Regions from separate parts of the Nocardioides sambongensis genome, predicted to be linked through region 2. Evidence: predicted binding sites of a transcription regulator. Region 2 holds the regulator's gene; the other holds the start of a gene.

Region 1 (15,732 bases), 1.9 Mb from region 2:
CCGACGACCTCACCTCCGCCCTGCTCGCCGCCGAGCTGGACGGCGAGAAGCTGCACGACGGGGAGGTGATGGCGTTCTTGTTCCTGATGGTGGTCGCCGGCAACGAGACCACCACCAAGCTGCTCGGCAACGCGCTCTTCCACCTGAGCGCGCACCCCGAGCAGCGCGCCCAAGTGCTCGCCGACCACGCCGACGACGAGGCCCGCGGTGCCCAGGTGGCGGGGTGGATCGAGGAGACGCTGCGCCACGACACCTCCAGCCAGATGCTGGCCCGCTACGTCGTCGAGGACACCGAGGTGGCCGGCGTCGTCATCCCCGGAGGCTCCAAGGCACTGGTCCTGCTCGGTTCGGCCAACCGTGACGAGGACGTGTTCACCGAGCCGACCGACTTCGACATCAATCGCGAGAAGACCGAGCTGAGCCAGATCCTCAGCTTCGGCACCGGCCGCCACTTCTGCCTCGGCGCCAACCTGGCCCGCCTGGAGGCGCGCGTGGTGCTGAGCGAGCTGGTGCGTCGCGTCGAGCACTTCGAGGTGCACGCCGACCGCGCCGTCCGCGTGCACTCGACGAGCGTGCGGGGCTTCGCCTCGCTGCCGGTCACCTTCACCGAGCGGGGGCAGTGATGCCGAAGCCCGTGCATCCCGATCGCCGGCCCGCCGTCGTCGCCGGCGCTTCGTCGGGGATCGGAGCCGAGACCGCGAAGGCGCTGGCCGCGGCCGGCTTCCCGGTGGCGCTCGGCGCCCGCCGCGTGGACAAGCTGGAGGAGGTCGCGGAGGCCATCCGCACCGCCGGCGGAGAGGTCTTCGTGCATCCCCTCGACGTCGCCTCGACCGCGTCGGTCGAGAAGTTCTCCGCTGCGGTGACGGCATCGCTCGGGGAGGCCGAGGTCGTCGTGTGCAACGCCGGCCTGCTCGCTCCGGGCAGCGTCATCGACGCCACCACCGACCAGCTGGCCGCCGAGTTCGACGTCAACGTGATCGGCGCGCACCGGCTGATCCGTGCGTTCGGGACGCCGATGGTCGACCGGCAACGGGGCGACCTGGTCTTCGTCTCCTCCGACACGGCGCTGCGGGCGCGGCCCTTCATGCGGGGCTACAGCGCCACGAAGTCCGGCCTCGAGGGGCTGGTGGAGGCGCTGCAGATGGAGCTGGAGGGCAGCGGCGTGCGCGCGTCCGTCGTACGGCCCGGTCCGACGTGGTCGGAGATGGGGTCGGACTGGGACGCCGAGGCCGGCGCGAAGGTCCTCAACGAGTGGGTCAAGTGGGGCCATGCCCGCCACCCCCACTTCCTCAAGGCCACCGCGATCGCCGACGCGATCGTGACCGTCGTCAGCGCGCCCCGGGGCGTGCACATCAGTCCTGTCGACGTGAATCCCGAAGCACCAGTGGAGAAGAAGTCATGACCGCGACGATGAACGAGAAGCTGGCCGACATCCCCGAGGTCTCCACCGTCCTCGACGACCAGGACCCCTCGGTCCCCGACATCATCAAGGGGACCGGCCACCTGCCCGAGATGCGGGTCGACCCGATCGCCCTCTTCCACCGGGTCCGCGACGAGTGCGGCGACCTCGGCCGCTTCCGGCTGGCCGACAAGGACGTCGTCCTGGTCACCGGCGCCGAGGCCAACGAGGCCTTCTTCCGGGCGCCCGACGACGTGCTGGACCAAGCGGCGGCGTACCCGTTCATGACGCCGATCTTCGGCAAGGGCGTGGTCTTCGACGCCTCGCCGGAGGAGCGGCAGCAGATGCTGAAGAACCAGGCGCTGCGCGGGGACATGATGCGCGGTCACGCGCAGACGATCGAGGCCGAGATCCGACGGATGGTCGCCGACTGGGGCGAGGAGGGCGAGATCGACCTGCTCGACTTCTTCGCCGAGCTGACCATCTACACCACCTCCGCGTGCCTGATCGGCAAGCCGTTCCGCGACCAGCTCGACGGTTCGTTCGCCGAGATCTACCACCGGCTCGAGCACGGCACCGACGCGATCGCCTACGTCGACGCCTACGCCGACATCGAGAGCTTCCGGGTGCGCGACCGGGCCCGGGAGGAGCTGGTCGCGAAGGTGCAGGCGATCCTGGACGCGCGGCTCGCCCGGGGCGAGGTGCCCAAGGAGGAGCGCGACCTGCTGGACGTGCTGATCGCGGTGGGCATGGACGCCGACTACATCACCGGCATCTTCATCTCGATGATGTTCGCCGGGCACCACACCTCCTCGGGCACCGCCTCCTGGGCGATGATCGAGATGCTGCGCCACCCCGCGGTGATGGCCGACGTGGTCGCCGAGCTCGACGAGCTCTACGCCCCCGGCGCCGACGGCACTGCGCCGGAGGTCTCCTTCCAGGCGCTCCGCTCGATCCCGGTCCTGGAGTCGGCCCTGAAGGAGACCCTGCGGCTGCACCCGCCGCTGGTGATCCTGATGCGGCTGGTGCAGGAGGACTTCGAGCTCCTCGGCCACACCATCCCGGCCGGCACCGTGGTCGCCTCCTCGCCCCGGGTCTCCAACCGGATCGAGGAGGACTTCCCCAGGGCCGCGCAGTTCGACCCGGCACGGTACGTCGACCCGCGCCAGGAGGACCTGCAGAACCGCTGGACCTGGATCCCGTTCGGCGCCGGCAAGCACCGCTGCGTCGGCAACGCCTTCGCGATGATGCAGATGAAGGCGATCTTCTCGGTCATCCTGCGCGACTTCACCTTCGAGCCGGTGCAGCCGCTGGACTCCTACGCCGACGACTTCACCAAGATGGTCATCCAGCTCGCCCAGCCGGCGCGGGTCCGCTACCGCCGGCGACGGGGGTGACCCGGCGATGGGCTTCAAGGTCGTCGCCGACCTCGGCGTCTGCCAGGGGCACCAGATGTGCCAGGGCGAGGCGCCGGACGTGTTCGGGTTCGACGAGGCCACCGACGTGGTCGTCGTGCTCGACGAGCATCCCGACGGGTCGCGCCGCGAGGACGTGACCACGGCCGTGAGGTACTGCCCGGCCTTCGCACTCTCCATCGAAGAAGAGGACTGAACCGCATGAGCGACAAGCTGACCCGCCCCGAGATCGAGGAGTTCTGGGGCACCTGGCTCCAGATCAACCGCGACGTCGAGGCAAGTGGCGACTGGCGGCCGATGGCCGAGTGGTTCGCCGAGGACGCCACCTACGGCTGGATGCTCACACCCGACGAGCACTTCATGGCCGTCGGCCGCGACCAGATCCGGGACTGGGCCATCGGCATCGAGATGGACGGCTTCGACGGCTGGCACTACGACTACGTATGCACCGTGATCGACGAGGAGAAGGCGATGGTCGTCGGCTTCTGGAAGCAGCGGTCGGGGATCATCGACGACGCCACCGGCACCGAGTTCGAGATCACCGGTCTGGGTGGTTCCTGGTTCGGTCTCAAGCGCGTCACCGAGGGTGCTGACGCCGGGCAGATCAAGATCGACTGGCAGCGCGACTGGTTCGACTTCGGCTCGATGGCCCACTCGATGATGGAGATCGTCGGCTCGGGGAAGGCGCCCCAGTCCCTCCGCGACCGGATGAAGGTGTTCGGCCACGAGGTGCCCGGGCACTACCACCTGAAGGACCTGCCCTCGACCGTGTGGCCGCCGCCGGTCGAGGCCGGGAAGTACGTCACCCAGCAGGCCGCCCCCGCTCCGGCCGATCCCGCCTCCGACGCTGCCTCCGACGCGGGGGCCACCGCGTGAGCGCGCTGCCGCCGCCGGCGCAGCAGCTGATCGACGGCAAGCTCGTCGGGGCGTCCGACGGGGCGTCGTACCCGATCTGGAACCCGGCGACCGGGGAGGAGATCGGCACCGCTCCCGACGGCACCGTCGCCGACCTGGACGCCGCCGTCGCGGCCGCCCGGCGGGCGTTCGACGAGACCGCCTGGTCGACCGACCGCGCGCTGCGGGTCCGCTGCCTGCGCCAGCTGCACGCCGCGCTCCTCGACGACGCGGAGGCCTTCAAGGCGCTCACCACCGCCGAGGTCGGGATGCCCGGCTTCATGATGGGCGCCGCCGGCTTCGACGTACCCGTGGACGGGCTGCAGTGGGTCACCGACCTGGCCGAGGCCTACGAGTTCGAGTCCGACCTCGGCGTCGCCTCCCCGATGGGCATCGCGTCGCGCCGCACCGTACGACGCGAGCCGGTCGGCGTGGTCGGCGCGATCACGCCGTGGAACGTGCCGACGCAGATCAACCTCGCCAAGATCGGACCCGCCCTGGCCGCCGGCTGCACCGTGGTGCTCAAGCCGGCGCCGGACACCCCGTGGGTCGCCGCCGAGCTCGGCCGCCTGGTCGCCGAGCACACCGACATCCCGCCCGGCGTCTTCAACGTGGTCACGCCGAGGTCGAACGACGTCGCGTCCGTGCTGGCCACCGACCCGCGGGTGGACATGGTCTCCTTCACCGGCTCGACCGGCGTGGGTAGGGCGATCATGGCCGCGGCCGCGCCCACCCTGAAGAAGGTCTTCCTCGAGCTCGGCGGCAAGTCCGCCGCGATCGCCCTCGACGACGCCGACGTGGCCGCCGTGGCAGGTGCCACCGCCTTCGCCGCCTGCATCCACGCCGGCCAGGGATGCGCGATCACCACCCGGCTGATCGTGCCGCGGGACCGCTACGAGGAGGCGGTGGAGGTGGCCGCGGCGACGATGGAGTCGATCGGCGCCAAGGACCCCGCCGACCCCGGCGCCATCTGCGGCCCGGTGATCTCGCCGGTGCAGCGCGAGCGGGTCGCGTCCTACTTCGACGTCGCACTGGCCGAGGGCGGCCGCTTCGCCACCGGCGGCGCGGTCATCGACCGGCCCGGCAACTGGGTCCAGCCGACCGTGGTGGCCGGACTGGACAACTCCAGCCGACTCGCCCAGGAGGAGATCTTCGGCCCGGTCCTGGTCGTCATCGCCCACGACGGCGACGACGACGCGGTGCGGCTGGCCAACGACTCGGCGTACGGACTCTCCGGCTCGGTCGACTCGGCCTCGCTCGACCGGGCCCGGGCCGTCGCGGCGCGGATCCGCACCGGCACCCTCGCCGTGAACGGCGGCGTCTGGTTCAGCCCCGACGCCCCCTTCGGCGGCTACAAGCAGTCCGGGATCGGGCGGGAGATGGGCGTGGCCGGGTTCGAGGAGTACTTGGAGACGAAGACGATCGCGGAGCCGGCGTGAGGCTGCGGGTTTCACCGGCTGACCGGTGAAACCCGCACGACACGCCGTGTAGCGGCCCCGAAAGTGCGGGTTTCCCCGGATAACCGGTGAAACCTGTGACAGATGTGACAAGGAGAACCATGCGTTTCGAGAACAAGGTCGTCATCGTCACCGGTGCCGCCCAAGGCATCGGTGAGGCCTACGCCAGGGCCCTGGCGGCCGAGGGTGCGGCGGTCGTGGTGGCGGACATGAACGAGGAGTCCGGCGCGAAGGTGGCCGCCTCCATCAACGAGTCCGGTGGGCGCGCGCTCTTCGTCTCCTGCGACGTCTCCAGCGCCGAGTCCGCCGAGGCGTTGGTGCAGCGGACCGTCGCGGAGTTCGGCGGGATCGACCACCTGGTCAACAACGCCGCGATCTACGGGGCGATGGAGTTCAACCTGCTGATCAGCGTCGACTGGGACTACTACCGCCGCTTCATGAGCGTGAACATGGACGGCGCGCTGGTGATGACCCGTGCGGTCTACCCCGAGATCGCCAAGCGCGGGGCGGGGCGGTCGTCAACCAGTCGAGCACCGCCGCCTACCTCTACTCCGGCTTCTACGGCCTGGCCAAGGCCGGGATCAACAGCCTCACCCAGCAGCTCGCCCACGAGCTCGGCGGCCAGAAGATCCGGGTCAACGCGATCGCGCCCGGGCCGACCGCCACCGAGGCGACCCGGGTCCAGGCCGGCGACGCCGCTCAGGACATCGTCCGCAACTCGCTGGCGCTGAAGCGGATGGGGTCGGTCGACGACATGGTCGGCGCCTGCCTGTTCCTGCTCTCCGACGACGCCTCCTGGGTCACCGGCCAGATCCTGGCCGTCGACGGCGGCCAGACCTTCCGGCTCTGATCGACGACGGGACGGGACAATGACGACGGTCGTCGGATTCGTCGGACTCGGCAACATCGGCAAACCGATGGCGCTGCGCCTGGCATCGCAACAGCAGGCCGCGGACCTCGACGTCTGGGTGTACGACGTCGCGCCGGAGCCGCTCGAGGAGGCACGTGCCGCCGGGGCCGGCGTCGCCGCCGGCGTCGCTGCGATGGCGGCGCGCAGCGACGTGCTGTGCGTGATGGTGCGCGACGACGAGCAGGTCCGGGAGGTCCTCGGTGAGGTGCTGGGGGTGGCCGGTGACCGGCTGACCGTGCTGATCCACTCCACGGTCGCGCCGAGCACGCCGGGGGAGCTGGCCGACACGGCGGCGACCCACGGGGTCACCGTGCTGGACGCACCGGTGTCCGGCGGGGCGATGGGCGCCGCGGACGGGTCGTTGGCGCTGATGGTGGGTGGCACGGCGGCGGGCTTCGCCGCGGCGGCGCCGGTGCTGAACGTCCTCGGGTCGAAGGTCGTGCATGCCGGTCCGGTAGGTGCCGGGACCCGGTTCAAGCTGGCCCGCAACATGCTGCACTTCATCTCGTTCACCGCGGCGACCGAGGCGCAACGGTTGGCCGAGGCGGCCGGGCTGGACCTGCGCGACCTGGGTGACGTCGTACGGCACACCGATGCGATCACCGGCGGGGCCGGGGCGATCATGCACCGCGACACCACGGCGCCGCTGGACCCGGACGACTTCTGGTACGGCGTCTTCGACAACGTCACCTCGCTCGGGCTGAAGGACCTCGGGTTCGCCCTGGAGCTCGCCGAGGGACTCGGGGTGGAGGTGCCGCTGGCCGAGCTGGCGGTCGAACGGCTGGGGCCGGGGCTGGGTCTGCCCCAGCCCGCCGCCGACGCAGCGGCCGAAGCGCCGGACGACCACTCCGCCGACCACTCCGCCGACCACTCCGACAGCGACACCCACCATCACCACGGCCCGGCAGACGAGGAGCACGGATGAGCAAGTTCGAGGACCTTCCCGAGATCCGCCGACGCGGGCTGGAGAAGATGGAGGAGGTCTACGGCTTCGAGATGACCGACGGCACCGGCGACTTCTTCGGCTACACCGTCGAGCACCTCTTCGGCGACATCTGGCAGCGGCCGGGGCTCAGCACCCGCGACCGTCGGCTGTTCCTGATCGGCATGCTGGTGGGCCAGCGCGCCAACGACGTGCTCGGCATCCAGATCCCGGCGGCCCTCGCGAACGGCGAGCTGGACGAGGAGGCGCTGCGCGAGCTGGTGATCCTGGCCTGCCACTACGACGGCTGGCCGAACGGCTCCCGGATGAACTCGGTCGTCGAGGACACGATCGCCAAGGCGGCGAAGGCGAGGGCGAGGGCGGCGGAGGCTGCCGAGTCGCCGGAAGCGGACGGCTGACCCACTGCCGAGCCGCCCGGCCGATGCGCTGCCGGCCCGCCGGCGGAGCGTCTGCCGAGGCCGGCGACGGCAGAGCGTCTCACCACGAACCGGTGTCGGTTGCGTCGTCTCGGCCGAGGTGAATAGGGTCGAATGCGACTGGAGGCTCGCATGGGCGGTGGTCGGCCGGAGGGAGGCCGGACACCGGGGCGGCTCCAGGTGAACCGGGTCCTGCGCGCTCCCGTCGGGCCCGTACTCGGGAGGGAACCACCATGTATCGAGCCCTGCTCAGCTTCGTCCTGTCCGCCTCCGTCGCCGCGGGAGCCTGGCTGGCCGCCGCACCGGCCGCGCAGGCCGCACCGGTCGGAGCCGACACGACCACGACGTCCGCGGTGACCACCCGTGCCGGGAGCGCGAAGAGCTGCCAGCCCCTGGCCGCCGCCGCGAGCCGGGCCGGCAAGGCCCGCGTGCAGGCGCGTCGCGCCGTCCAGCAGCGGCAGCGTGCGCTGACCCGTGCCCGGCGGTCGGGCGGTGACGTGGCGGCGGCCCGCACCTCGGTGAAGAAGGCGGAGCGTCGTCTCGCCGCGACCAAGCAGCGGGCCGGTGCAGCGCGCAAGGCGGAGCGGCTGTGCCTGGCGGTGGCCGCGGACGCGGACAAGGAGACCCTCGGCACGCTCGTGGACGACCTGCTGGAGTCCGCCGGCGTCGCCGAGCTGATCGACTCGCTCGGCTTGGTCAACCTGCTCGACAGCCTCGGCCTGCCGGACCTCTTCGACGCGCTCGGCCTCGGCGCGGTGCTCGGGATGCTCGACGACCTGCTCGGCCTGAGCAGCCTGCTCGACTCGCTCGGACTCGGCACCCTGCTGGACCTGCTCGGTCTCGGGGACCTGCTCTGATCCTGCGACCCGGGGCAGCGTGCACGGCCCGGACCTGCGGCGATGTGACCTGGCTCTCTCGGACGCCGGGGGCGCCGGACCCGGTCCTTCCGTGATGCGGCAGGGTGGAGGCATGACAGTCGCGACCCGGGCGATGACGCCCTCGACGACCGGCACGCACCCCGAGCTCCTCGAGCCGACCGCGCTCACCGGGCTGCTCGACGTGCCGGCCCTCGCGGGCGGAGCCGGCGGTCCCGACGTACGGATCTGGACGCTGGACACCGCGACGGTCCCGAGCGCGGAGCTGGACGAGGCCCGCGCGTGGTTCGACGCCGAGGAGCAGGAGCAGGCCTCGGCGTACGTCCGTGCCGAGCTGCGACACGCCTACGAGGTGGCCCACGCGGCTGCGCGCCGGGTGCTCGGCGCAGTCACCGGTCAGGATCCGGAGGCGGTGACCTGGGGACGCCACGACTGCCCCGGCTGCGGCGAGCCGCACGGCCGGCCGCGGGTGGAGGGCGCCGACGTCGAGTTCTCGCTGGCGCACACCCCCGGGCTGGTCCTGGTGGCGGTCGCCGACCACCCGGTGGGTGTCGACGTCGAGCGTCACCCGGACCCCGCCGAGCTCACCGGCCTGCTCGGGGTGCTCCACCCCGACGAGGTCAGCGAGGTCGAGCAGGCGAGCGACCCGGCCGACGCGGTCCGCCGGTTCACCCGCGCCTGGACGCGCACCGAGGCCTACCTGAAGGGCGTGGGGATCGGTCTGGGCCGCGACCCGCAGACCGACTACCTGGGCACCGCCGCCATCCCCGAACGCGAGATCGACGGATGGCTCGTCCGCGACGTCCGCGCCCCGGAGGGATTCGGCGCGGCCGTGGCCACCCGCCCTCGGTGATCGAGGCCGTCGGCTACCTGGCGGCGCTCGGCGCCGCCTCGATGTGGCTGCCGCAGGCGGCCCGCGCGCTCCGGTACCGGCACGACCCGGCCTCACTCGCCGCGCTCAGCCTGGTGACCTACGGGGTCGCGGTCGCGTTCAACGCGCTGCTGCTCGGCTACGGCGCACTCCGCGACGCCCGGCCGGTGATGCTCGCTGGCGCCGTCAACCTCGCCTGCGCCGCGGTGATCGTGACCGTCGTCCTCGGTGCCCGACGGCGTCGTGTGGTGCAACCGTGAGCCTGGTGCTCGGGTGGTTGGTCGGCCTGGTCGACGTGGCCCAGTTCCTGCCGCAGACCCGGCGCACCCTCCGGATGCGGCACGACCCCGCCGCGCTCTCCGGGCTGAGCGTGTGGACCTGGAGCATCGCCACCGCCCAGGCGCTGGCCTGGATCGTGTACGGCGTCGCCGACGGCCTCTGGGCGATCGCACTGCCGAACCTGGTGATCGCTCCCGCTTGCGCGATCATCCTGGCCGCACGGCTGCGCTCGTCCGGGGCCAGGTCGGATCCGGGCCGGTCCGGCACGACCAAATCAGGGTAGACCCGTCCCAACCGAGACCGATCCGCGCGTGCGCGTGCCAGATTCGAGTGCTGTCCGGCCCGATCTCCAGGAGGCGATCGCGATGTTCACACTCAAACGGATCCAAGGGGCGCTGCCGTCGGCGTCGATGGCGATGGCGATCCTTGCTCTCGTCGTCGCAGCCGCCGGGACCGGCTATGCCGCAGCGACGATCGGCACCAAGGACATCAAGAACGGTGCCGTCACCAGCGCGAAGGTGAAGGACGCGAGTCTCCAGGCCGCGGACCTGGTCAAGGAGAGCAAGTTCCGCTACATAGGTCGACCCGGTGCACCCGCCTTCCGCGACGGCGGGCAGGGCGACTGCGTGTGGCGGTCGGCCGCGGCTGTGATCTCGGGCATCCAGCCACCGGCGTTCCGCAAGGACCGCTTCGGCACGATCCACCTCGTCGGAGTGGTCATCGGAGCGGACGGCCCGGGCGGGGACGCCTCCTGCGACGGGGCGACCGAGTCCGAGGATCCGGTCATCTTCGTCCTTCCGCAGGCCTACCGTCCGGCGCGCACCCTGATCCGGCCCGTGGGTCCTGACGGAAGCATCATCGTCGTGGGGCCGAGCGGGCTGTTCGCCCCCGGGGCCACCCTGCCGCCGGGAGCTGTCGCCTGGGCCGGCGACCCGGAGTTCGGCGCGCTGCTGGACGGGATCTCCTATCAGCCGGCCGGCTCTCGCCTGGTCGCCGGTGGCCCGGTTTCACGGACGACCCCGCAGGGTCGACGCATCCTCGAGCGCCTCGGACTCGGCTGAGTCGGGCTGAGTTGGGCGGACGTGACGCATGCCAGCGCCGGTGACGACGCGGTGCCCCCGGTAGGAGTCGAACCTACGACCTTTCGCTTAGGAGGCGGCTGCTCTATCCACTGAGCTACGGGGGCGTGCAGGTGGCATTGTGGCAGGTTGTACGGCGCCTCCCTGCCGCGCCCCGCCCGCCGCGTCGTCGTGCCGATGACCCGGGACAGGGCCGCCGTGGCGCGGCGCGATTCGGTTGCAGCGCCGTGACCAGCGAGAATGGTCGGCGAGGCCATCAGTAGGAGTTCGCGCCGGCGCTTGTCCGCGACTCGTACCCTGGGCAGGTGCTGCGGCGCACCAGGCCACTGATTCGGCAGTGCCTCGACCACGTCACGTTCGTACCGAGCCCGCCCAGTAGGGGCGCCGACCCACCAGGTGGACGATGAGCCAGGACAACCCGGAGACCTCTCCGGTCGCCGGTGCCCGCAAGGTGGGCACCTCCCGGGCCGCCCGCCGCGGGAAGGCCGGTCGCGGTGGTGCCTCGCGCGGTGGGGGGCGCCGCAAGCGCTACCTGCCCGGGCACACGGTGGCCAAGACGATCACCGCGACCCTGCTGGCGCTCGCGTTGGTCACCGGCGTCGGCGTGGTGCTCCTCTACAACCACTGGAACGGCAACCTCGACCGCTACGACATCACCTCGCAGCTGAAGAACCGGCCGGACAAGAAGGACGTCACCGGGCCGCAGGAGCCGCTCAACATCCTGGTGATGGGCTCCGACACTCGCGAGGGTGAGGGCAACGGCATCGACGGCGAGGCCGGCGGTGGGGTCTCCGACACCACGATCCTGGTGCACCTCTCCGCCAACCGGAAGTTCGCCTACGGCATCTCGATCCCGCGCGACACGCTGGTCGACCGTCCGGACTGCTACGACGAGTCCGGCGAGGTGATCCCGGGGCAGACCGACGCCATGTGGAACGCGGCGTTCGGGGTGGGCGGACCGGCCTGCACCGTCCAGCAGCTCGAACAGGTCAGCGGCATCCGGATCGACAACTACGTCGTCATCGACTTCAGCGGCTTCAAGGACATGGTCAACGCGCTCGACGGCGTCGAGGTCTGCATCCCCGAAGACATCGTCGACACCGAGCACGGCATCACGCTGGAGGCGGGCACCCGGGAGATCAAGGACGACGAGGCGCTCAGCTATGTCCGGCTCCGGCACACCGGTGACGGCACCGACCCGAGCCGGATCAAGCGCCAGCAGGCGTTCCTCGCCGCGATGATCAACAAGGTGCTCTCCGCCGGCACGCTCTCCCGGCCGGACCGGCTGATCGGCTTCATGAACGCGCTCACCGACTCGCTGCAGACCGACTTCGACTCGGTCGGCGAGATGGCCGACCTGGCCGGGAACTTCCAGGGGATCGGCCCCAGCAACGTCAAGTTCGTCACCACCCCATGGGTCTACTCCACGCGCCAGGAGGGCCGGGTCGAGTGGACCGAGGACGTCGAGAAGCTCTGGCAGCTGGTGGTCGACGACGAGCAGCTCACCGAGGAGTTCGTGGAGCAGTCGATCAGCGCGGCCGACGACCCGGAGGGCTCCTCCGCGACCACGGAGGACCCCACCGACACCGCCTCGCCCAGCGACGGCTCGGGCCAGGGCGGCAAGAAGAACGGCAAGAAGAAGGACGGCGGCCTCTCGGACGACCAGCGGGCCGCGGTCGGACTCTGCACCTGACCCCGGGGCCACGATGACCGACGAGCAGTACGACGCCGCCGCGGACCCCGCCGCGCCGGACCCGGCCGACGCCGGGCCGCCCGACGCCGGGCCGACCGACGCCGAACGCCGTGCCGCCGATTGGAGGCGACGTCGCCGCCTGGCCGAGATCTTCGGCGACCCGATGCCCGAGACCACGCGCGACGAGCGTGAACCGGCGCCGGGCGGCCCGGGGGAGTCGGCGTCGGACCGGTGGCTGAAATCGCAGGTGCCGCCCCACCACGGAGGATGAGGCGGCACCCGTCGAGCGAGCGGCGGAGTGAGCCGCGTCGGTCGACCTGCGTCAGGCTCGGTTGGTCAGCGCGTCGCGGATCTCGGTGAGCAGCTCGACCTCGGAGGGCGCCTTCGGGTCGGCCTCCTCGGGGAAGTAGCGCTCCTTCGCCCGCGTGTAGGGCATGACGATCAGGAAGTAGACCACCGCGGCGAGGATCGCGAAGCTCACCACCGCGGTGATGAACGGTCCGACCGCCACGTCGGCCAGGGTGACCTCGTCGAAGTTGGGCTGTCCGCCGATCTTGCCGATGAATCCCATCAGCACATCGGTGAAGGTCGAGACCACCACGGCGAACGAGGTCGCCATGATCAGGCCGACCGCGATCTCCACGAGGTTGCCGCGGAGGAGAAATGCCTTGAAACCGCTCATCGATCCACTCCTTGCAGATGCTCAGACGTCGCTACCCCAGCAGTAGAACCTAACGGCGCACCCAACGGAACGTCACGAACGACGACACGCCGGAGGCCGCCACCGCGTCGGCGGCCGTCACCGGTGCCGCCACGATCACCAGCCGCCCGCCGAGCGATCCCGTCGCCCCGGTCGCGCCTCCTCCCTGTGGTGTCGGCACGGCCAGCACGGTCACCGACTCGGCGACCACCCGGGTCGTCGCCGACGACGGGTCGGTGGCCACCAGGTCGATCAGGTCGCCCGCACCGAGCAGTGCTGCCTGCTCGCTGTCGGAGAGTCGCAGCGGCACCACGACCCGTTCGTCGCCGTCGGGCAACAGTCCGGCGCCGACCACCCGGGCGTCGGTGATCGGCTCGCCGCGGCGTACCGAGCCGGCCAGCACAGCACCGGCGGGAGCGGTGAGGGTGCCGTCCGGGACCGCGCCGTCGGGGAGCTCCCGGACGGTCAGGTCGCCGGCGCCGAGCAGGGCGCCGGCGGGCAGGTCGCGGCTGGCGACGACGACGGTGCTGGTCGCCGGTGCGGTCGGGGCCACCGCGGACAGGCCGGCCGCGACTGCGACGGCGGTGGCCGCGGCGGCGAGCAGGCGGCGCCGGCGCAGCACCCGGCGTCGTACCGAGCGGAGAAGGTCGCCCGCGCGGCGGCGTGGTGGGGCGGGGTCGGTGCGAGGCATGGCCGCGACGCTAGGGCCGCGAGCGGTGGGTCACCAGGGCGCCGGGAGATTCTCCACAGGCACCGCCGGCGGGTGTGCGGCAGCGCTCAGGAGGACGGAGCAGCGGCTGCCGACGACGAGCTGCTCGACCCGCTCGTCGAGGAGCTCCCCGACCCGCTGTTGGAGGAGCTGCCCGCGGCCGCGGGGCTCTTCGAGGAGTCGCCGGACGACCCGCCGGAGGAGCCGGAGGAACCGGCGTCGGTGCCGGAGGCGGCGGTGCTGCTCGACGACGTCGAGGAGCCGCGGCTGTCGGTCTTGTAGAAGCCCGAGCCCTTGAACACGACGCCGACGGCGTTGAACACCTTGCGCAGCCGGCCACGGCACTCCGGGCACTCGGTGAGCGCGTCGTCGGAGAAGCTCTGGACCTGCTCGAAGAAGTGGTCGCACTCCGAGCAGCGGTACTGGTAGGTGGGCATGGGTCGGCTCCTGGGCGGTACGGGACGGGGAAACGGTTAGCACTCTCGGTTTCCGACTGCCAATGCTACGCCAGGACCCCTCGAGACGGCACAATGACCGCGCGATGGACGGGACGAATGAGCGGAACGCGCGCAGCGCGACCGCAGGGGGAGGGGCGGATGCGCCCGGCCCCGAGGAACGTGGCTTCTGGGATCTGCCGCCCTCGCTGCGCTGGACGACGTACGGCGTCGTCGGCGTCGTGGTGCTGCTGGTGGTCACCTCGCTGACCGGGGTGGTCGTGGTCCGTCACTCCTGGCCGGAGACGTCGGGGAGGATGGAGCTCGACGGCCTCGACGCCACGGTGGAGGTGGTCCGCGACGGCGCCGGGATCCCGCAGATCTACGCCGACACCACCCACGACCTGATGTATGCCCAGGGCTTCGTGCACGCCCAGGAGCGGTTCTTCGAAATGGACGTGCGGCGGCACGCCACCGCCGGCCGCCTCGCCGAGCTGTTCGGCGAGGCCGGCCTGGAGAGCGACCTCGTGGTCCGCACGCTGGGGTGGCGCCGGGTGGCCGAGCAGGAGCTGACGCTGCTGGAGCCGGCGACCCGCGACGCGCTGGACGCCTACGCCGAGGGCGTGAACGCCTACCTCGGCGACCGCACCCCGGGCGAGATGTCGCTGGAGTACACCCTGCTCGGCCTGACCGGCCTGGACTACGCCCCGGAGAAGTGGACCGCCGTGGACTCGGTCGCCTGGCTGAAGGCGATGGCCTGGGACCTGCGCTCCAACGTCGACGACGAGGCGACCCGCGCGGTGACCGCCGCGCTGGTCGGCGCCGACCGGGCCGCCGAGCTCTACCCGGCCTACGACAGCGAGGCGCACCCGCCGATCGTGGACCGGGGTGCGGTGGTCGACGGCGTCTTCGACCCGGAGGCCACCGAGACCGGCTCCCGGCTGCGGGCGGCCCCGGGACCGCGGGTGACGCGGGCGCTGGCCGGCGCCGTCGACGTGATCGGCAACGCCACCAGCCTGCTCGGCGGCGGTGCCGGGGCCGACGAGGGGATCGGCAGCAACGGCTGGGTGGTGGCGGGCAGCCGCACCAGCACCGGCGCCCCGATCCTCGCCAACGACCCGCATCTGGGCGTCTCGCTGCCCGGCGTGTGGATGCAGGTCGGTCTGCACTGCCGCCGGGTCACCAGCGCCTGCCCCTACGACGTGGCCGGCTTCAGCTTCTCCGGCGTGCCCGGCGTGGTGATCGGCCACAACGCCGACATCGCCTGGGGGTTCACCAATCTCGGTGCGGACGTCAGCGACCTCTACGTCGAGCGCGTCGTGGGTGACGCCTGGCTGCGCGACGGCCGCCCACGCCCGCTGGTGCAACGGCTGGAGCGGCTTGAGGTGCGCGGGGACGAGCCCCTCGAGATCACGGTCCGCGCGACCCGGCACGGCCCGCTGCTCTCCGACCTCGTCGAGCTCGACGAGTCCTCGGACCGGGTCGACCTGACCAGCGACGGGTTGCTGGAGTCGGTCGTCGACGCCGGAGCCACCCTGGCCGGCGCTGAGCCCGACGAGACCGAGGGCGGCGACCGGGCCGGGTGGCGCCCGGGGGTGGCGCTGGCCTGGACCGCCCTGCGCCCCCGCAACACCGCGGACGCGCTCTTCGCGCTCAAC
Region 2 (15,732 bases):
GGCGCCCTGCTCGATGTCCGCCTCGAGCGTGGGCAGGGTCAGCTCGGTGCCCAGCGCCGCCGCGGTCATCGGCACGGTGACCGTGCAGTGCAGGTCGTTGCCGTGCCGGGTGAAGGTGTCGTGCGGAGCGACGTGGATCTCGACGTAGAGGTCGCCTGCGGGTCCTCCGCCCGGCCCCACCTCGCCCTGCTCGGTGAGCTGGACCCGGGTGCCGGTGTCCACACCGGCGGGGATCTTCACGGTCAGCGTGCGACGCGAGCGGACCCGGCCGTCGCCGGAGCAGTCGCGGCACGGGTCGGCGATCACCGAGCCGTATCCACGGCACGACGGGCAGGGCCGCAGGGTGCGCACCTCACCGAGGAAAGAGCGCTGCACGTGCGCGATCTCACCGCTCCCGTGGCAGGTCTCGCAGCCGACCGGCTCGGTGCCCGGCGCCGCTCCCTCGCCCCCGCACGTGGTGCAGCGGACCGCGGTGTCCACCTTGAGCTCGCGCGCGACGCCGAAGGCGGCCTCGGCGAGGTCGACCTCCAGACGGATCAGCGCGTCCTGGCCGCGGCGTACCCGGGATCGGGGTCCCCGTCCGCCGGCGCCGCCGCCGGCGGCACCGCCGAAGAACGCGTCCATGATGTCGGTGAACGAGAAGCCGGCGCCCTGGCCGCCGCCGAAACCACCGCTGAACGGGTCTCCGCCGCGGTCGTAGGCAGCACGCTTCTGCGGGTCGGAGAGCACCTCGTAGGCCGCGGAGACCTGCTTGAAGCGCTCCTGGCTCTCGGGGTCGGGGTTGACGTCGGGGTGCAGCTGGCGGGCCAGCTTGCGGTACGCCTTCTTCAGGGTGTCGGCGTCGGCGTCACGGTCGACGCCGAGGAGCTCGTAGAGGTCCTGGGACACGGTCGGGAATCAGCCTTTCAGCTCTCGTCGAGGATGCGCGAGACATAGCGCGCGACGGCGCGGACCGCCGCCATCGTGTTCGGGTAGTCCATCCGGGTGGGGCCGACCACACCGAGGGAGGCCAGTCCGTCGCCGGGGCCGTAGCCGGTGGCGACCACACTGGTCGCGGCGAGCTCCTGGAAGGGCCCCTCGGCGCCGATCCGCACGGTGAGGGCTCCGCCGGAGTTCGCCTCGCCGAGCAGCTTGAGCAGGATGACCTGCTCCTCCAGCGCCTCCAGCAGCGGGCGGATCGCGGTGTCGAAGCTGTCGCCGAAGCGGGCCAGGTTGGCGGTGCCGCCGACCACGATCCGCTCGTCGGAGCGGTGGTCGCTCATCGCCTCCACCAGTGCGGCGACCACGGCGGTCGTCGCGGGATCGGCCGGCTCCGCGGCGTCGGCGAGGTCGCCCAGCGCCGTGATCGCCTCCCCGATCGTCTCGCCGGTGGCGGCGAGGTTGATCCGGGAGCGCAGGCGGGTGAGCCCCTCGTCGCCGATCTCCTCCACCAGCTCGACCAGGCGCTGCTCGACGCGGCCGGTGGAGAGGATCAGCACGGTCAGCAGCCGGGTCGGCGTCATCGCCACGATCTCCACGTGCCGGACCGTCGAGCGGGACAGCACCGGATACTGCACGACCGCCACCTGCCGGGTGAGCTGGGCGAGCAGCCGCACCGAGCGGTTGATCACGTCGTCGAGGTCGACGGCCCCGTCCAGCAGCGCCGAGATCGCCCGGCGCTCGGCCGTGCTCATCGGGCGCACCGTGGTGAGCCGGTCCACGAAGAGCCGGTAGCCCTTGTCGGTGGGCACCCGGCCGGCACTGGTGTGCGGCTGGGTCAGGTATCCCTCGTCCTCCAGCGCGGCCATGTCGTTGCGGATCGTGGCGGGCGAGACGTTGAGGCCGTGCCGCTCGACGAGCGCCTTGGATCCCACCGGCTCCTCGGTGGCCACGTAGTCCTCCACGATGGCCCGGAGCACAGCGAGCCTGCGGTCCTCCTGCATGCCCACCTCCCGCGTTCGCGTTGGCACTCCGCCCGACTGAGTGCCAAGTCTAGCGCCGCGTCCACCAGCCGCCACGTCGGCGGCGCCGGTCCACCCAGCGGGACGGGCGTTTGGGTGACCCCGGCCCGGTCTGTAGGTTAGGCTCACCTAAACCAATCGGAGGTAACGGTGACTGTCGAGCAGAACGCGACCCGAGTCGACGCCGACCGCCTGGCGGCCGCAGCACGCAGCATCCTCGCGTGCCCCGCCGAGGTCCAGCTGGTGGTGGACGGCGTCGACGACATCACCGCCGGCATCGACGACGCCGACCGCGCCGTCCTCACCATGGAGGACGCCGAGGGCCGGCCGGTCTTCGCCTGCCCGACCGGGTCCGCCCTCGCGATGGCCGGCATGGAGGGCCGCAGCGCACTGCTCACCGTCGCCAGCGGCCTCGGCCGGCCCGGCGCCGCCTCCCGGACCGCCAGCCTCACCCTGTCCGGCCGGCTGGAGACCACCGGCCAGGAGACCTGCGGCTGCTGCGAGGAGGTGCAGGCGGTGGTCACCCTGCACGTCAACTTCGTGCTCCTCTCCCGCGACGACGCCCCGGGCAGCCAGTTCCGGGTCCCGCTGCCGGCCTTCGACTCCCCGGCGCACACGCTCAACCGCGGCTACCTCCAGCGCTCGGTCGAGCACACCAACTCCTCGCACCAGGACGAGCTGCGCCGCGCCGTCGCGACCATGTCCGACACCCGGCTGGCCGACGTGATCGGCGTCGCCCTGCGCGACCTCGACCCGGCCGGCGTCGACCTCGAGTGGGTCGACACGAACGGCGCGCACCGCCGGCGCATCGACTTCCCCGAGCGCGCGGCCTCGCCGTACGAGCTCGGCGAGATGCTCCGCGACGGTCTGCACGCCGGTCTGTGCTAGCAGGTGCGGCCGGCGCGGTAGCGTCGTCGAGGTGAGCTTCACCGAGATCGCCGACCGGGTCTGGGTGCTGCGACACCCCTGGCTCGACCTGAACGTCACCGCGATCGGTGGCGAGCGCGGCCTGGTGGTGGTCGACACCCACGGGTCCGGCGTCGCCGCCCTCGAGGTGGTCGACGCCCTGCGCACGCTCGACCGCGGCGGGCCGGTCGCCGTGGTGAACACCCATGAGCACTTCGACCACACCTTCGGCAACGCCACCTTCATCGAGCAGTACGGCGAGCTCCCGGTGCACGCCCACGAGGTCGCCGCCGAACGGACCGTCGCGGCCGGCGAGCGGATCCAGGCGCTCTACCGCGACTCCACGGACCCGCGGGGCGCGGAGGTCGTCGCCACCAGCATCCGGCCCGCCGACCGGACCTTCTCCAGCGCCGCGGTGCTCGATCTGGGCGACCGGCAGGTCGAGCTGGTCCACCCGGGCCGGGGCCACACCGCCGGCGACCTGGTCGTCCGCATCCCCGACGTGGACGTGCTGCTCGCCGGCGACCTGGTCGAGGAGTCCGCCCCACCGGCGTACGGCGCCGACTCCTGGCCCCTGGACTGGCCGTTGACGCTGGACCTGCTGCTCGGACTGACCACGCCGGCGTCGGTGGTGGTTCCGGGACACGGCGCGGTGGTGGACACCGCATTCGTCGAGGAGCAGCGCGGCGACCTCGGCACCGTCGCCGAGACGATCCGCGACCTGGCTTCACGCGGAGTGCCGCAGGACGAGGCCCTCGCCGCGGCGTCCTGGCCGCTGCCCACCGAGGCGCTCGGGCAGGCCATCGCCCGCGGCTACGAGCAGCTGCCGCGCTCACAGCGGCGCCTGCCGCTGGTGTAGCGCCGACCGTTTCACCACCCGCCGAGCGAAATGCGGCGCTGCGCGCTCGGTCGATGAGAGGTTCGTACGTCGTGGTGGATCGATACGGAACCGATGTCCTGGCCGGCGACTGGAAAGTGCCCAAGCGCGGCCGCGCGACCGAGGCGCCGGCCGACCACGGGCTCGTGGTCGAGGAGGTCACCACCGACTGGTGCGGCGAGATCGTCGGCGTCGACCGCGACCTGCACACGGTCACCCTGGAGGACCGGCGCGGCAAGCGCCGTACCTTCCCGCTCGGGCCCGGGTTCCTGCTGGAGGGCAGGCCGGTGGTCCTCACCGCACCCGTCCGGACCACGGCTCCGGCCAAGCCGACCCGCACCGCGAGCGGCTCCATCGCGGTGCACGACGCCAAGGCGCGGGTCGCACGGGCGAGTCGGATCTTCGTCGAGGGCCGCCACGATGCCGAGCTGGTCGAGAAGGTGTGGGGCGACGACCTGCGGATCGAGGGCGTGGTCGTGGAGTACCTCGGCGGTGTCGACGACCTGGCCGATCACCTGGTCTCGTTCAAGCCCGGTCCGCAGCGTCGGGTCGGCGTGCTCGTCGACCACCTGGTCCGGGGGTCGAAGGAGTCGCGGATCGCCGACGCCATCGCCCGTGGACCGCACGGCAAGGACGTGCTGATCGTCGGGCACCCCTTCGTCGACGTCTGGCAGGCGGTCAAGCCGCAGCGGCTCGGCCTGGAGGCGTGGCCGACGGTGCCGCGGTCGATCGAGTGGAAGAAGGGCATCTGCCAACAGCTCGGCTGGCCGCACCGCGACCAGGCCGACATCGCCCGAGCCTGGAAGCACATCCTGTCGAAGGTGGGCTCCTACGCCGACCTCGAGCCGGCGCTGCTCGGTCGGGTCGAGGAGCTGATCGACTTCGTCACCGTGCCCTGATCCGGCGTCCGGGGCGGATCAGCTCAGCGCATGACCCGGCCGGAGCCGTCGCGGGGATGGCTCGAGGCGAGGATGACGATGCCGTCGACGAAGGACCACAGCAGCATCGCCGGCACCACCAGGATGCCGATCACGACACAGATCAGCAGGTAGCCGACCAGCACCCCCAGCAGCTGGACCAGCCCGATCCCGACGTGCCCGGCGTAGAGGCGACCGACGCCGGCGATCCCGATCAGCGGCAGCAGCATCTGCAGCAGGCCGGCCGCCACCTTCGACTTGTCCGAGAGCGGGAGCCCGGTCGCCGGGTCGAGACCGTACTGCCACCCGGGCACCGGGTAGCCCACCGGCGGCGGGACGTGCGGGCCCCGCGCGGTCGGGTCGTAGGGCTCGTAGGGCTCGTAGTGCCGGTCCTCCCCGGGCTCGCCCCAGGGCGGTTGCTGCGTCATGCGCCCATCCTAGGGAGCACCCTCGACGGATCCGTCGCGGCCGAGCGGTCCCTCCCGCTCACCCGAGCAGCGCGCGCACCACGGCGTCGGCCAGCAGCCGGCCGCGCACCGTGAGGACGACCCGGTCACCGTGCTGCCCCGGATCGAGGATCAGCCCGTCGGCGACCAGGTCCGCCGCGGCGCTCGGCGCCGGCACCACGTCCATCGCGATCCCGTCGACGAGCCGGGTCTCCAGCAGCACCCGCTCCATCAGCCGCGTCTCGGCGTCGAGGACCTCGCGCCCGTGGGCCGGGGTGGTGCCGGCCGCGAGCCGTCGGGCGTAGGCGGCCGGATGCTTGACGTTCCACCAGCGCACACCGCCGACGTGGCTGTGCGCACCGGGTCCGATGCCCCACCAGTCGCCACCGGTCCAGTAGCCGATGTTGTGGCGGCAGCGCGCGGCCTCCTCACGTGCCCAGTTGGACACCTCGTACCAGCCGAGCCCGGCGGCCGCGAACCGCTCGTCGGCGGCCAGGTACTTGTCGGCCAGGTCGTCCTCGTCGGGCATCGGCAGCTCGCCGCGGCGCACCCGTCGCGCCAGCGCGGTGCCCTCCTCCACGATCAGGGAGTACGCCGAGACGTGGTCCGGCTCGCAGGCCAGCGCCGCGTCCACCGTGGTGAGCCAGTCCTCGGCGCTCTCCCCCGGCGTGCCGTAGATGAGGTCCAGGCTGACCTGGTCGAAGCCGGCGCTGCGGGCGGCCTGGACCACCCCGGGCACCCGCTCCGGGTCGTGGGTGCGATCCAGGACCGCCAGCACCTGCGGCACCGCGGACTGCATCCCGAACGAGACCCGGGTGAACCCGGCCTCGCGCAGCCGGACCAGGCGGTCGAGGTCGACCGAGTCGGGATTCGCCTCGGTGGTCACCTCCGCGTCCGGCGCGAGTCCGAACTCCTCGTCGATTGCGCGGAGGATCGACCCGAGGGCCTCCGGCGCGAGCAGGGTGGGCGTGCCGCCACCGACGAAGACGGTCTGCACGGGCGGCGTCCGGTCCCCCAGCACGGTGCGGGCGCGTCGTACCTCGGCGACGGCCTGGTCGGCGTAGGCGGCGCGGGTGACGCCGGCGCCGAGCTCCTCGGCCGTGTAGGTGTTGAAGTCGCAGTAGCCGCACCGCACGGTGCAGAACGGGACGTGGACGTAGAAGCCGAACGGCCGCCGGCCGAGCTCGGCAAGGGCGGCCGGGGGCAGCGCCCCGTCGTCGGGGACGGGTTCACCTTCGGGCAACGCGGACGGCACCGGTCGAGTCTCTCAGAGCGGGCTCGGTGCGGCTCATCCCGGCAGGTCGCGCGCGGGGCGCGCTCGGCCGCGTCCGCCACGATCCGGCGGTTCCGGACGCACCAGGGCCCGCCACCGGCTCGGCGGCGGGCCCTCGCGACGGGTCCTGGTCCGGGCTCAGCCCGTGTAGAACGAGTTCAGCAGCTCCTTGTTGTTGGTCTCCACCACGGCACGCTTGACCTTCATCGACGGGGTCAGCTCGCCGGACTCGATGCTGAGGTCGTGGTCGAGCAGCTCCCACTTCTTCACGGTCTCCCAGCGGTTGAGCTGGGCGTTGAGCTTGTCGACGTACTCGCCGATCATCGTGCGCACCTTCTCCGAGCGCACCAGGTCGGTGTAGGAGGAGCCGGACATGCCGTTCTCCTCGGCCCACCCGGCCAGGGCGTCGGGGTCGAGGGTGACCAACGCGGAGACGAAGTTCCGCTCGGCGCCGAAGACCATGAACTGGCTGGCGTAGGGGCACAGCGCCTTGAACTTCGCCTCGATCGCCGGCGGCGCGACGTACTTGCCGCCGGAGGTCTTGAAGAGCTCCTTGATCCGCCCGGTGATGGTCAGGAAGCCGTCGTCGTCCAGTTGTCCCTTGTCGCCGGTGCGCAGCCAGCCGTCCTCGGTGAACGCATCGGCGGAGGCGTCCTCGCGGTTGTGGTAGCCGGCCATCACGTGCGGCCCGCGCAGCTGGACCTCGCCGCCCTCGCCGATCCGGACCTCGGTGCCGGGGAACGGCAGGCCGACGCTGCCCATCTTGTACTGGTCGGGGTGGTTGACCGTGGCGCCGGCGGCGTTCTCGGTCATCCCGTAGCCCTCGAGGATCAGGATGCCGGCGGCGTGGAACCAGGATGCGATGTCGGCGTTGAGCGCGGCCGAGCCGGAGATGAAGAACTTCACCCGACCGCCGAAGCGCTCCCGGACCTTGGAGAAGACCAGCTTGTCGAAGAGGCCGTGCTGGAGCTTGAGCCCCAGCGGGATCGACTGCCCCGCGAGGTTGCGGCGGTCGACCTCCTGGCCGACGGCGAAGGCCCGGTTGAAGATCTTCTCCTTCAGCCCGCCCTCGGCCTGCTGCATCATCACGATCCGGGCGTGCGCCTTCTCGAAGATGCGAGGCGCGGCGCCCATGAACGTCGGCTTCACCACGCCGAGGTTCTCCACGATCTTGTCCACCCGGCCGTCGATCGCGGTCGCGAAGCCGCAGGCGAGCTGGGTGGAGAGGAGCACCTTGCCGAAGGAGTGGGCCATCGGCAGCCAGAGGAACTGCAGGTCGTCGGCGTGCAGGATGTCCTGCGCCTTGATCGCCTCGCCCTCGAAGACCCAGGCCCGGTGCAGCGTGCGGACGCCCTTGGGGCGGCCCGTGGTGCCCGAGGTGTAGATCAGGGTGGCGAGCTGGTCGGGCCGGATGCCCTTCGCCACGTCGTCGACCGCGCCCGGGTGCTCGGCGAGGTGGCCCTCGCCCAGCGCGGCCAGGTCGTCCAGGGAGATCACCCAGTCGCCGTCGGCGTCCGCGGCGTCGAAGGAGACCACCTTGCCCACGCTCGGCAGCTCGTCGCGGTGCGTGCGCAGCTTGGCCAGCTGGGAGCCGTCCTCGACGAAGACCACGCGACACTCGGAGTCGGAGAGGATGAAGGCGGTGTCGTCCCCGTTCGTCGACGGGTAGACCGTCGTGGTGGCGCCGCCCGCACACATGATCGCCAGGTCCGCGAGCACCCACTCGTAGCGGGTGTTCGACGCGATGCCGACGCGCTGCTCGGCCTCGATGCCCAGCGCGAGCAGACCGGCGGCGAGGCTGCGCACCCGGGCTCCTGCCTGGCGCCAGGTCACCGACTCCCAGGCGTCGTCGCCCACCGGGAAGCGGAAGGCCTCGGAGTCCGGGCTCACCTCCACCCGGTCGAGGAACTGCACCGCACAGTTGGCGGGCATGTGGTCGATGAAACTGCTGTCACGAATGATGGCCATGACGCTCCTGCGTGCGCTGTCCGGAACCGATGGGGGTCGCTACGTGTGAGTAACCTAGATCACCCTAGCGGGGCCTGTCGCGCGGTTGCGTCGAGATCGCCGGATCCCGCGCCGGTCCTGGCCAGATGCTGCTCCACCCGCTGTCGCGGGACGTCGGCGAGGTCGGCGATCACGGCCAGCTCGGGCAGCCGGGCGCGATCGGTGGTCAGCGCCACGAACATGTCCTCCACGCTCACCCCGTGGTCCGGTACGTCGACCACCACGATCTCCTCACCCGCCGTGAGCTCCCCCTCGCCGATCACCCGCAGATACGGTCCGGGGCGCCGGGCGCGGGTGAAGCGACGTGCCCACTGGGTGGTGTCGAACCCGTGGGCCCCCAGCCAGCCCGTGAAGGTGTTGCAGGGGGTGCGCACCGATGCCACCTCGAGCTCGGTGGTGCCGATCCGCCAGCGGGTGCCCACCACGGTGCGGTTCAGGTCGACCCCCACGGTGGTCAGGTTCTCGCCGAAGAAGCCGGCGGTCAGCGGGTCGCCGCCGAGCTGGTCGGCCCACCAGGCGAGGTCCTCCCGGGCGTAGGCGTAGACGGCCTGGTCACGCCCGCCGTGGTGCCGGCTGTTGCCGACCTGGTCCCCGACGAGTCCCAGGGCCCGCGCGTGCACCGGGCCGTCGACGGGCAGCTTGCCGATCGCGGTGCGGATCGTGCGATCGGCGAACGCGCGCTCGACCGGGGTTGCCACGTTGACCGACTCCAGGTGCGCCATGGCAGACATTGTGGCAACCGCCGCCACGACGCGGAGCGCCGTGCGCCGCTCGGGCCGTCAGGAGTCCGCACCCGAGCCCTGGCCGACGCCGGCCCTGGCCAGGCCGTGGCTCAGTCCTGGACCGCCTTGGCGATCGTCACGCAGGTGGTGACGTCCTCGGCGGGCGAGGCCTCGGCCTCGCCGATCCCCCGCATCGCGCTGACCACGACCCGGAGGATCACCCAGTCCCGGGCGCGGTCCTCGTCGAGCCCGGCGGCGTCGACCAGGGTGTGGAAGCGGCGGCGCAGGCCGCCACGGACGTCGCCGGCGAGCTCGTCCCAGCGGTTCCACAGCATCGGCGCGACCTCGTAGTGCGGGTCGCCGCTGAGTGGCTTGGGGTCGATCGCCAGCCACGGCGCGCGATCGCCGGCGAGCACGTTGGCGTAGTGCAGGTCGGTGTGGATCAGCCGACCGTCGGTGTCGTCGTCGACCGCCAGGTCCCGGCCGATCGACACGGCCTGCTGCACCAGCCGCCGCGGCACCGGAGCCTCGCGCGGCAGCGCCGCCAGGTCGGCGACCCACCGCTCGACGGACGACGACAACGTGTGCAGCTGCGCCGGCGCCCGGATGTGGAGCTGTGCGTAGAGGCCACCGACCACCTCGCACGCCTCGAGGTCCCACCGGTCCCCGAGGTCCTCGGCGTGCAGCCGCTCGAGCAGCAGGGCGAACCGGCGCGGATCGGCCCGCAGCAGACGCGCAGCGCCTCGTCCGTGCCAGTGGTGGAGGGCCAGGTGCTCGTGCTCGGCCTCCTCGTGCGGCCAGCCGACCTTCAGCACGGCCGGTCCGCCGGCGCGGATGCGGACCGGCACCACGACGGCGCACGACCCATGGGTCGGGGCACCGTCGAGGGTGAGCTCCCACTCCCGGAGAAGGTCGTCGAGCAGTCCCGGGAGGCGGTCCAGGAAGGCCACCCACTCCGGGCCGCGCGCGGCGTACCCGAGGAAGGGAGCCGGTAGGCGCACTACTTCTTGGCGGCCTTGTCGCCGGTGGGACCGGTGGTGGACAGCGCGGCCACGAAGGCCTCCTGGGGCACCTCGACGCGACCGACCATCTTCATCCGCTTCTTGCCCTCCTTCTGCTTCTCCAGCAGCTTGCGCTTGCGGCTGATGTCACCGCCGTAGCACTTGGCGAGCACGTCCTTGCGGATCGCGCGGATGGTCTCGCGGGCGATCACCCGCGCACCGATCGCGGCCTGGATCGGGACCTCGAACTGCTGCCGCGGGATCAGCTCCTTGAGCTTGCCGGCCATCATCACGCCGTAGGCGTAGGCGGCGTCGCGGTGCACGATCGCGCTGAACGCGTCGACCGGGTCGCCGTGCAGCAGGATGTCCACCTTGACCAGGTCGGCCGCCTGCTCGCCGGTGCGCTCGTAGTCGAGTGAGGCATAGCCCTTGGTGCGCGACTTCAGCTGGTCGAAGAAGTCGAAGACGATCTCACCCATCGGCAGCGTGTAGCGGAGCTCGACCCGGTCCGGGGACAGGTAGTCCATCCCGAGCAGGTTGCCGCGCTTCTCCTGGCACAGCTCCATGATCGTGCCGATGTAGTCGGACGGGCTCAGGATCGTGGCCCTGACGACCGGCTCGCGGACCTCGGCGATCTTGCCCTCGGGGAACTCGCTCGGGTTGGTCACCTCGTGCTCGGTGCCGTCCTCCATCTGCACCTCGTAGACCACGTTGGGCGCGGTGGAGATGAGGTCCAGGTTGAACTCGCGCTCCAGCCGGTCCCGGGTGATCTCCATGTGCAGCAGGCCGAGGAAGCCGCAGCGGAATCCGAAGCCGAGGGCACCGGAGGTCTCCGGCTCGTAGGCGAGGGCGGCGTCGTTGAGCTGCAGCTTCTCCAGCGACTCGCGCAGCACCGGGTAGTCGTCCCCGTCGATCGGGTACAGACCGGCGTAGACCATCGGGTTCGGGTGCTGGTAGCCGCCGAGCGGGTCGGTCGCACCGTGGTGCTGGGTGGTCACGGTGTCACCGACGCGGGACTGGCGCACGTCCTTCACACCGGTGATCAGGTAGCCGGTCTCCCCCACGCCGAGCTCGCGCGCCTTGACCTGCTCGGGGCTGATCACGCCGATCTCGAGCATCTCGTGGGTCGCATTGGTCGACATCATCTTGATCCGGTCGCGGTGGGTCAGGCTGCCGTCGACGACGCGGACGTAGGTGACCACCCCGCGGTAGGTGTCGTAGACCGAGTCGAAGATCAGCGCCCGGGCCGGCGCGTCGGCGTCACCGACCGGGGCCGGCGTCTGCTTGACGATCTCGTTGAGGACCGCTTCGACGCCCTCGCCGGTCTTCGCGCTGACCTTCAGCACGTCGGCGGGGTCGCAGCCGATGATGCCGGCCAGCTCCTCGGCGTACTTCTCCGGCTCCGCGCTGGGCAGGTCGATCTTGTTGAGCACCGGGATGATGTGCAGGTCCGCACCCATCGCCAGGTAGAGGTTGGCCAGGGTCTGCGCCTCGATGCCCTGGGCGGCGTCGACCAGCAGGATCGCGGCCTCGCACGCCTGCAGCGACCGGGACACCTCGTAGGTGAAGTCCACGTGGCCGGGCGTGTCGATCATGTTGAGCACGTAGGTGCCCGGCTCGGCGCCCTGCTCGTTGCCCTCCGCGACGCCCCACGGCATCCGGACGGCCTGGCTCTTGATGGTGATGCCGCGCTCGCGCTCGATGTCCATCCGGTCGAGGTACTGCGCGCGGGCGGCGCGGGCGTCGACCACCTCGGTCAGCTGGAGCATCCGGTCGGCGAGCGTCGACTTGCCGTGGTCGATGTGCGCGATGATGCAGAAGTTGCGGATGATCGCGGGGTCGGTGCGACCGGGCTGGGGCGCGGCGGAGAGCGGGACTGCGGGCATGGTGCCGCCATCCTTCCATCGACCCCACGCTGCCGCGAATCCCCCGTGCCCGCGCGGACGCCCGATCGGCCACACTGTGCCCGGTGAGCACCGCGATCCCCTCACCCGTGCCGCACGGGCGCACCGCCCGGCGCCTGGACTGGGTGCACCTGCCGTCCCCGATCCGGCGCACGATCGAGCAGCGCTGCGGGTCCCCGGTGGTCCGTGCCGACTCCCAGCGGGCCGGGTTCACCCCCGGTTTCGCCTCCGTGCTGACCTGCGCCGACGGCAGCCGACACTTCGTCAAGGCGGCGTCGACGAAGGCACAGCGCGGCTTCGCCGAGGCCTACCGGGTGGAGGCCCGCAAGCTGCGGATGCTGCCACCCGACGCGCCGGCTCCGCGACTGCGCTGGCTGCACGACGCCGACGACTGGGTGGTGCTCGGCATCGAGTACGTCGACGCGCGGGCGCCGTACCGACCGTGGGAGCCGGACGACCTGGCCGCGGCCTCGGCCGCCCTGGTCGACGCGGCCGCCGTGCTGACACCCGCGCCACCCGGGCTGGACAGCGCCGTGGAGGAGTTCGCCACCTGGCCGGCGTACTGGGACGCCTCCGACCACCCGCGGGCGGCCGACTGCGGCGCGCTGGCCGCGCGCTATGCCGCCGTGGTGGACGGTCAGACCCTGGTGCACACCGACGTCCGCGACGACAACCTGCTGCTGCGCCCGGACGGCTCGGTGGCGCTGTGCGACTGGAACTGGCCGGTGGCGGGGGCGGCCTGGCTGGACTCCCTGTTCCTGCTCATCGGCCCCCGCGGCGACGGCCTGGACGTGGAGGCGCACATCGCGGCGCACCCACTGCTCGCCGCGGTCGAGCCCGAGCATATCGACATCGTGATCGCGCTGATCCTCGGGCACTTCGAGACCTCCGCACGGCTGCCGGTGCCTCGCTACTCGCCCTTCGTGCGCGATGCCCAGGCCTGGCAGCGGGACGTCCTCCACGACTGGTTGGCCGAGCGGCGCGGGTGGGGCTGAGCCGCAGCGGAGCGCCGGGGAGGAGCGCCGGAAGACCGAGCACCCGGCCGATTTGGGGCCGCTCCCCCGCCGCTGTTAGCCTTGTCCGTCGCGTCATGGACGTGCCTTCTCGGTGCGCCCAGCGCCCATCCGGACCAGACCAGATCCCTCGATCCCACGCGGATCCCGAACTTCCAAGAGGCAGACAGAACCGTGGCGAACATCAAGAGCCAGATCAAGCGGAACAAGCAGAACGAGAAGCGCCACGAGCGCAACAAGGCCGTCAAGACCGGTCTGAAGTCGGCTGTCCGCAAGTTCCGCGAGGCCGCTGAGGCCGGCGACAAGGAGGCCGCGGTGACCGCTGGCCGCGACGCCACCCGCGCGCTGGACAAGGCCGTCTCCAAGGGCGTCATCCACAAGAACCAGGCCGCCAACCGCAAGTCGGCGATCATGAAGAAGGCCGCCTCTCTCTGAGTCTTCCTGGCTCCGGTCCGGAGTCACCCGTCGAGTCGGCAGGAACTCACCTCGGTGAGGACCTGCCGACTCGTGTTTTTCCTGCTCCCGGGTCGGGTGTCCGGGCGGGATCGGTCAGCGTCGGCCGCGCAGTGAGGCGACGGTCAGCACCAGCCGCTCCAGCGTGTAGGACGGATCGCTCGCCGCGCCCTTGAGGTCGGCGTCCGCGCGGGCGATCTCCTGCAGCGCGCGGCCGAGCCCGTCGGCGGTCCAGCCCGCGGCCTGCTTCCCCAGGTTGCGGGCCTTCCAGGACGGCATGCCCTGGTCGCGGTTGCCGCCGACGTGGTTGGCCAGCGTGCGGGTCTGCGCCGCCACCGCCGAGAGGATGTAGACCTCCGACGTCCCCGCCTCGAGCGCCCAGCGCAGCTCGCCCAGGGCGCGCTCGCGCTGCCCGGCCAGGATCGCATCCGCGATCTCGTAGTTCTTCACCTCGGCACGGCCGCCGAAGTACTGCCGGATCTTCGCCTCGTCCAGGCGCTGGTCCGGGAAGTCGCTGACGAGCTGGTCGACCGCGGCCGCCAGGGAGCGCAGGTCGTTGCCGACCGCCTCGGCGAGCACCTGTGCGGCCGGCTTGTCCAGCCGCACCCCGCGACGCTTCGCCTCGCCGACCGCGAAGTCGGCCATCTCCCACGGCTTCACCTCGCCGGACTTGTGCTCGGTGACGTTGGCCTGCTTGCGCAGCTTGGTCAGCACGCCGCTCCCCTTGGGACCGCCGCCGTGCACCAGGACCAGCGCGACGTCCTCGGCCGGCGCCGCGGCGTAGTCGAGGAGGCCGGCGACCGACTCGTCCGGGAGGTCCTCCAGCCCACGGACGACCACGCAGCGGACGGAGGAGAAGAGCGACGGTGCGGCGAGCTCGCCCAGCGTGGCCAGGGTGAGCTCGGAGGCCGCGGCCTCGGAGAACTCCGACTCCGGGTCGTGGGACCGCACCAGGTCCTTGACCTCGCCGACCACCCGGGCCCCGAGGAACTCCTCCTTGCCGGTGATCAGCACGACTCGGCCGAGGACGTCGTGGGCTCGCATGCGCTCAGCCTTCCACACCCCTCCGACGCGAACGGCGCGGGTGGAGCACCGTCCAAGAGCCGCCCACGCGTGCTCACCGCTCGGTGAGCACGTCGATCCCGTCAGCCCGCGGGACCACCGCGATCGAACCGCTCCGGTCGGTGCGCACCACCTGCGCACCGGCCTGCTCCAGGGCCTGCACGGTCTGGCTCGCGGGGTGCCCGTAGTCGTTGTCCGCGCCCACCGAGACCAGCGCCACCCGAGGCTCCAGCGAGGCCAGCCAGGCGTGGTCCTGGTGCCGACTCCCGTGGTGGGGCACCTTGAGCACGTCCACCCGCAGCCCGGGCACCGCCGCCGCCAGCGCCGTCTGGCCCGGCGGCTCCAGGTCGCCGGTGGCCAGGACCCGCAGGCCGGCCACCTCCACCAGCAGGACGACGCTGGCGTCGTTGGCCGAGGATCCGTCGCCGGCACCGGGCACGGCCTCGGCCAGCTCCGGCGCCAGCACCTGGACCCGCACCTCGCCGACCTCCCGGGCGCTGCCGAACGGGGCCAGTCGCAGCGGCACCGCCGCCTCCGCCGCCTCCTCCCGCACCTGCGCCACCCCCTCCGGCGGATCCAGCACCGCGGTCACCTCGACCACCCCCACCGCTCGGCCGCCGAGCACGCCGCCGAGACCGTCGATGTGGTCGGCGTGGAAGTGGGTCAGCACCACCAGCGGGACCCGTCGCACCCCGAGCCCGTCCAGGCACCTGTCGACCGGCCGCGGGTCCGGACCGGCGTCGATCACCACCGCCTCCTCCGGACGACCGGTGGCGACCACCAGCGCGTCACCCTGACCGACGTCGCAGGCGGCCAGCACCCAACCCGTCGGCGGCCAGGCGGACGCGCCCGGGAACCACCCGGGGAGCCGTGCGGGCACGCCGAGCACGACCAGGATCAGCACCAGCGCCACCGCGACGCCGAGACGGCGCCGGCGCAGCAGCCGGGGCAGCAGTGGGATCGCGGCGAGACAGAGCAGGGTGAGCACCAGGATCGACCACGGGTCGGTGCCCCACCCGAGGGCGGCCGCCGGGAGAGCGGCTCCGTGCTCGGCCACGGCGACGATCCAGGCCACGGACCACCCGGCGAGCGTGCCGAGAAACGCCCCGGCCGCGGGCCAGATCAGACCGACCAGTCCGGCGGCGAGGCCCAGCACCGTGGCCGGTCCGACCGCCGGCCCGGCCAGCAGGTTGGCCGCCACCGCGACCAGG

Evidence for each region. Region 2 encodes HrcA, which represses chaperone genes, less so after heat shock. Its sites were predicted from a motif close to TTGGCACTCGNNNNNNNCGAGTGCCAA; they were not measured.
Region 1: FIV43_RS19205 (FmdB family zinc ribbon protein) is a predicted target of HrcA. The motif match lies at 14,114-14,140, and genes of this name have one in related genera.

What each region holds. Positions count from the first base shown of each region.
Region 1 is NZ_CP041091.1:4,110,490-4,126,221, forward strand. Features, by position in the region: gene FIV43_RS19110 (cytochrome P450) at 1-623, shown strand, start outside; gene FIV43_RS19115 (SDR family oxidoreductase) at 623-1,402, shown strand; gene FIV43_RS19120 (cytochrome P450) at 1,399-2,796, shown strand; gene FIV43_RS19125 (ferredoxin) at 2,804-3,010, shown strand; gene FIV43_RS19130 (nuclear transport factor 2-like protein) at 3,016-3,690, shown strand; gene FIV43_RS19135 (aldehyde dehydrogenase) at 3,687-5,147, shown strand; partial or broken gene FIV43_RS19140 (SDR family oxidoreductase) at 5,267-6,015, shown strand; gene FIV43_RS19145 (NAD(P)-dependent oxidoreductase) at 6,035-7,000, shown strand; gene FIV43_RS19150 (carboxymuconolactone decarboxylase family protein) at 6,997-7,416, shown strand; gene FIV43_RS19155 (hypothetical protein) at 7,668-8,291, shown strand; gene FIV43_RS19160 (4'-phosphopantetheinyl transferase family protein) at 8,404-9,162, shown strand; gene FIV43_RS19165 (SemiSWEET family sugar transporter) at 9,159-9,440, shown strand; gene FIV43_RS19170 (PQ-loop repeat-containing protein) at 9,437-9,742, shown strand; gene FIV43_RS19175 (hypothetical protein) at 9,825-10,520, shown strand; tRNA gene FIV43_RS19180 (tRNA-Arg) at 10,573-10,645, opposite strand; gene FIV43_RS19185 (LCP family protein) at 10,942-12,231, shown strand; gene FIV43_RS19190 (hypothetical protein) at 12,245-12,502, shown strand; gene FIV43_RS19195 (MscL family protein) at 12,554-12,913, opposite strand; gene FIV43_RS19200 (SAF domain-containing protein) at 12,963-13,622, opposite strand; gene FIV43_RS19205 (FmdB family zinc ribbon protein) at 13,709-14,077, opposite strand; gene FIV43_RS19210 (penicillin acylase family protein) at 14,182-15,732, shown strand, end outside.
Region 2 is NZ_CP041091.1:1,560,386-1,576,117, forward strand. Features, by position in the region: gene dnaJ (molecular chaperone DnaJ) at 1-888, opposite strand, end outside; gene hrcA (heat-inducible transcriptional repressor HrcA) at 906-1,922, opposite strand; gene FIV43_RS07310 (hypothetical protein) at 2,091-2,828, shown strand; gene FIV43_RS07315 (MBL fold metallo-hydrolase) at 2,860-3,705, shown strand; gene FIV43_RS07320 (DUF3097 domain-containing protein) at 3,759-4,622, shown strand; gene FIV43_RS07325 (TM2 domain-containing protein) at 4,646-5,068, opposite strand; gene hemW (radical SAM family heme chaperone HemW) at 5,127-6,341, opposite strand; gene FIV43_RS07335 (AMP-dependent synthetase/ligase) at 6,498-8,327, opposite strand; gene FIV43_RS07340 (MOSC domain-containing protein) at 8,387-9,088, opposite strand; gene FIV43_RS07345 (aminoglycoside phosphotransferase family protein) at 9,199-10,089, opposite strand; gene lepA (translation elongation factor 4) at 10,089-11,975, opposite strand; gene FIV43_RS07355 (protein kinase family protein) at 12,059-12,988, shown strand; gene rpsT (30S ribosomal protein S20) at 13,181-13,441, shown strand; gene holA (DNA polymerase III subunit delta) at 13,556-14,503, opposite strand; gene FIV43_RS07370 (ComEC/Rec2 family competence protein) at 14,577-15,732, opposite strand, start outside.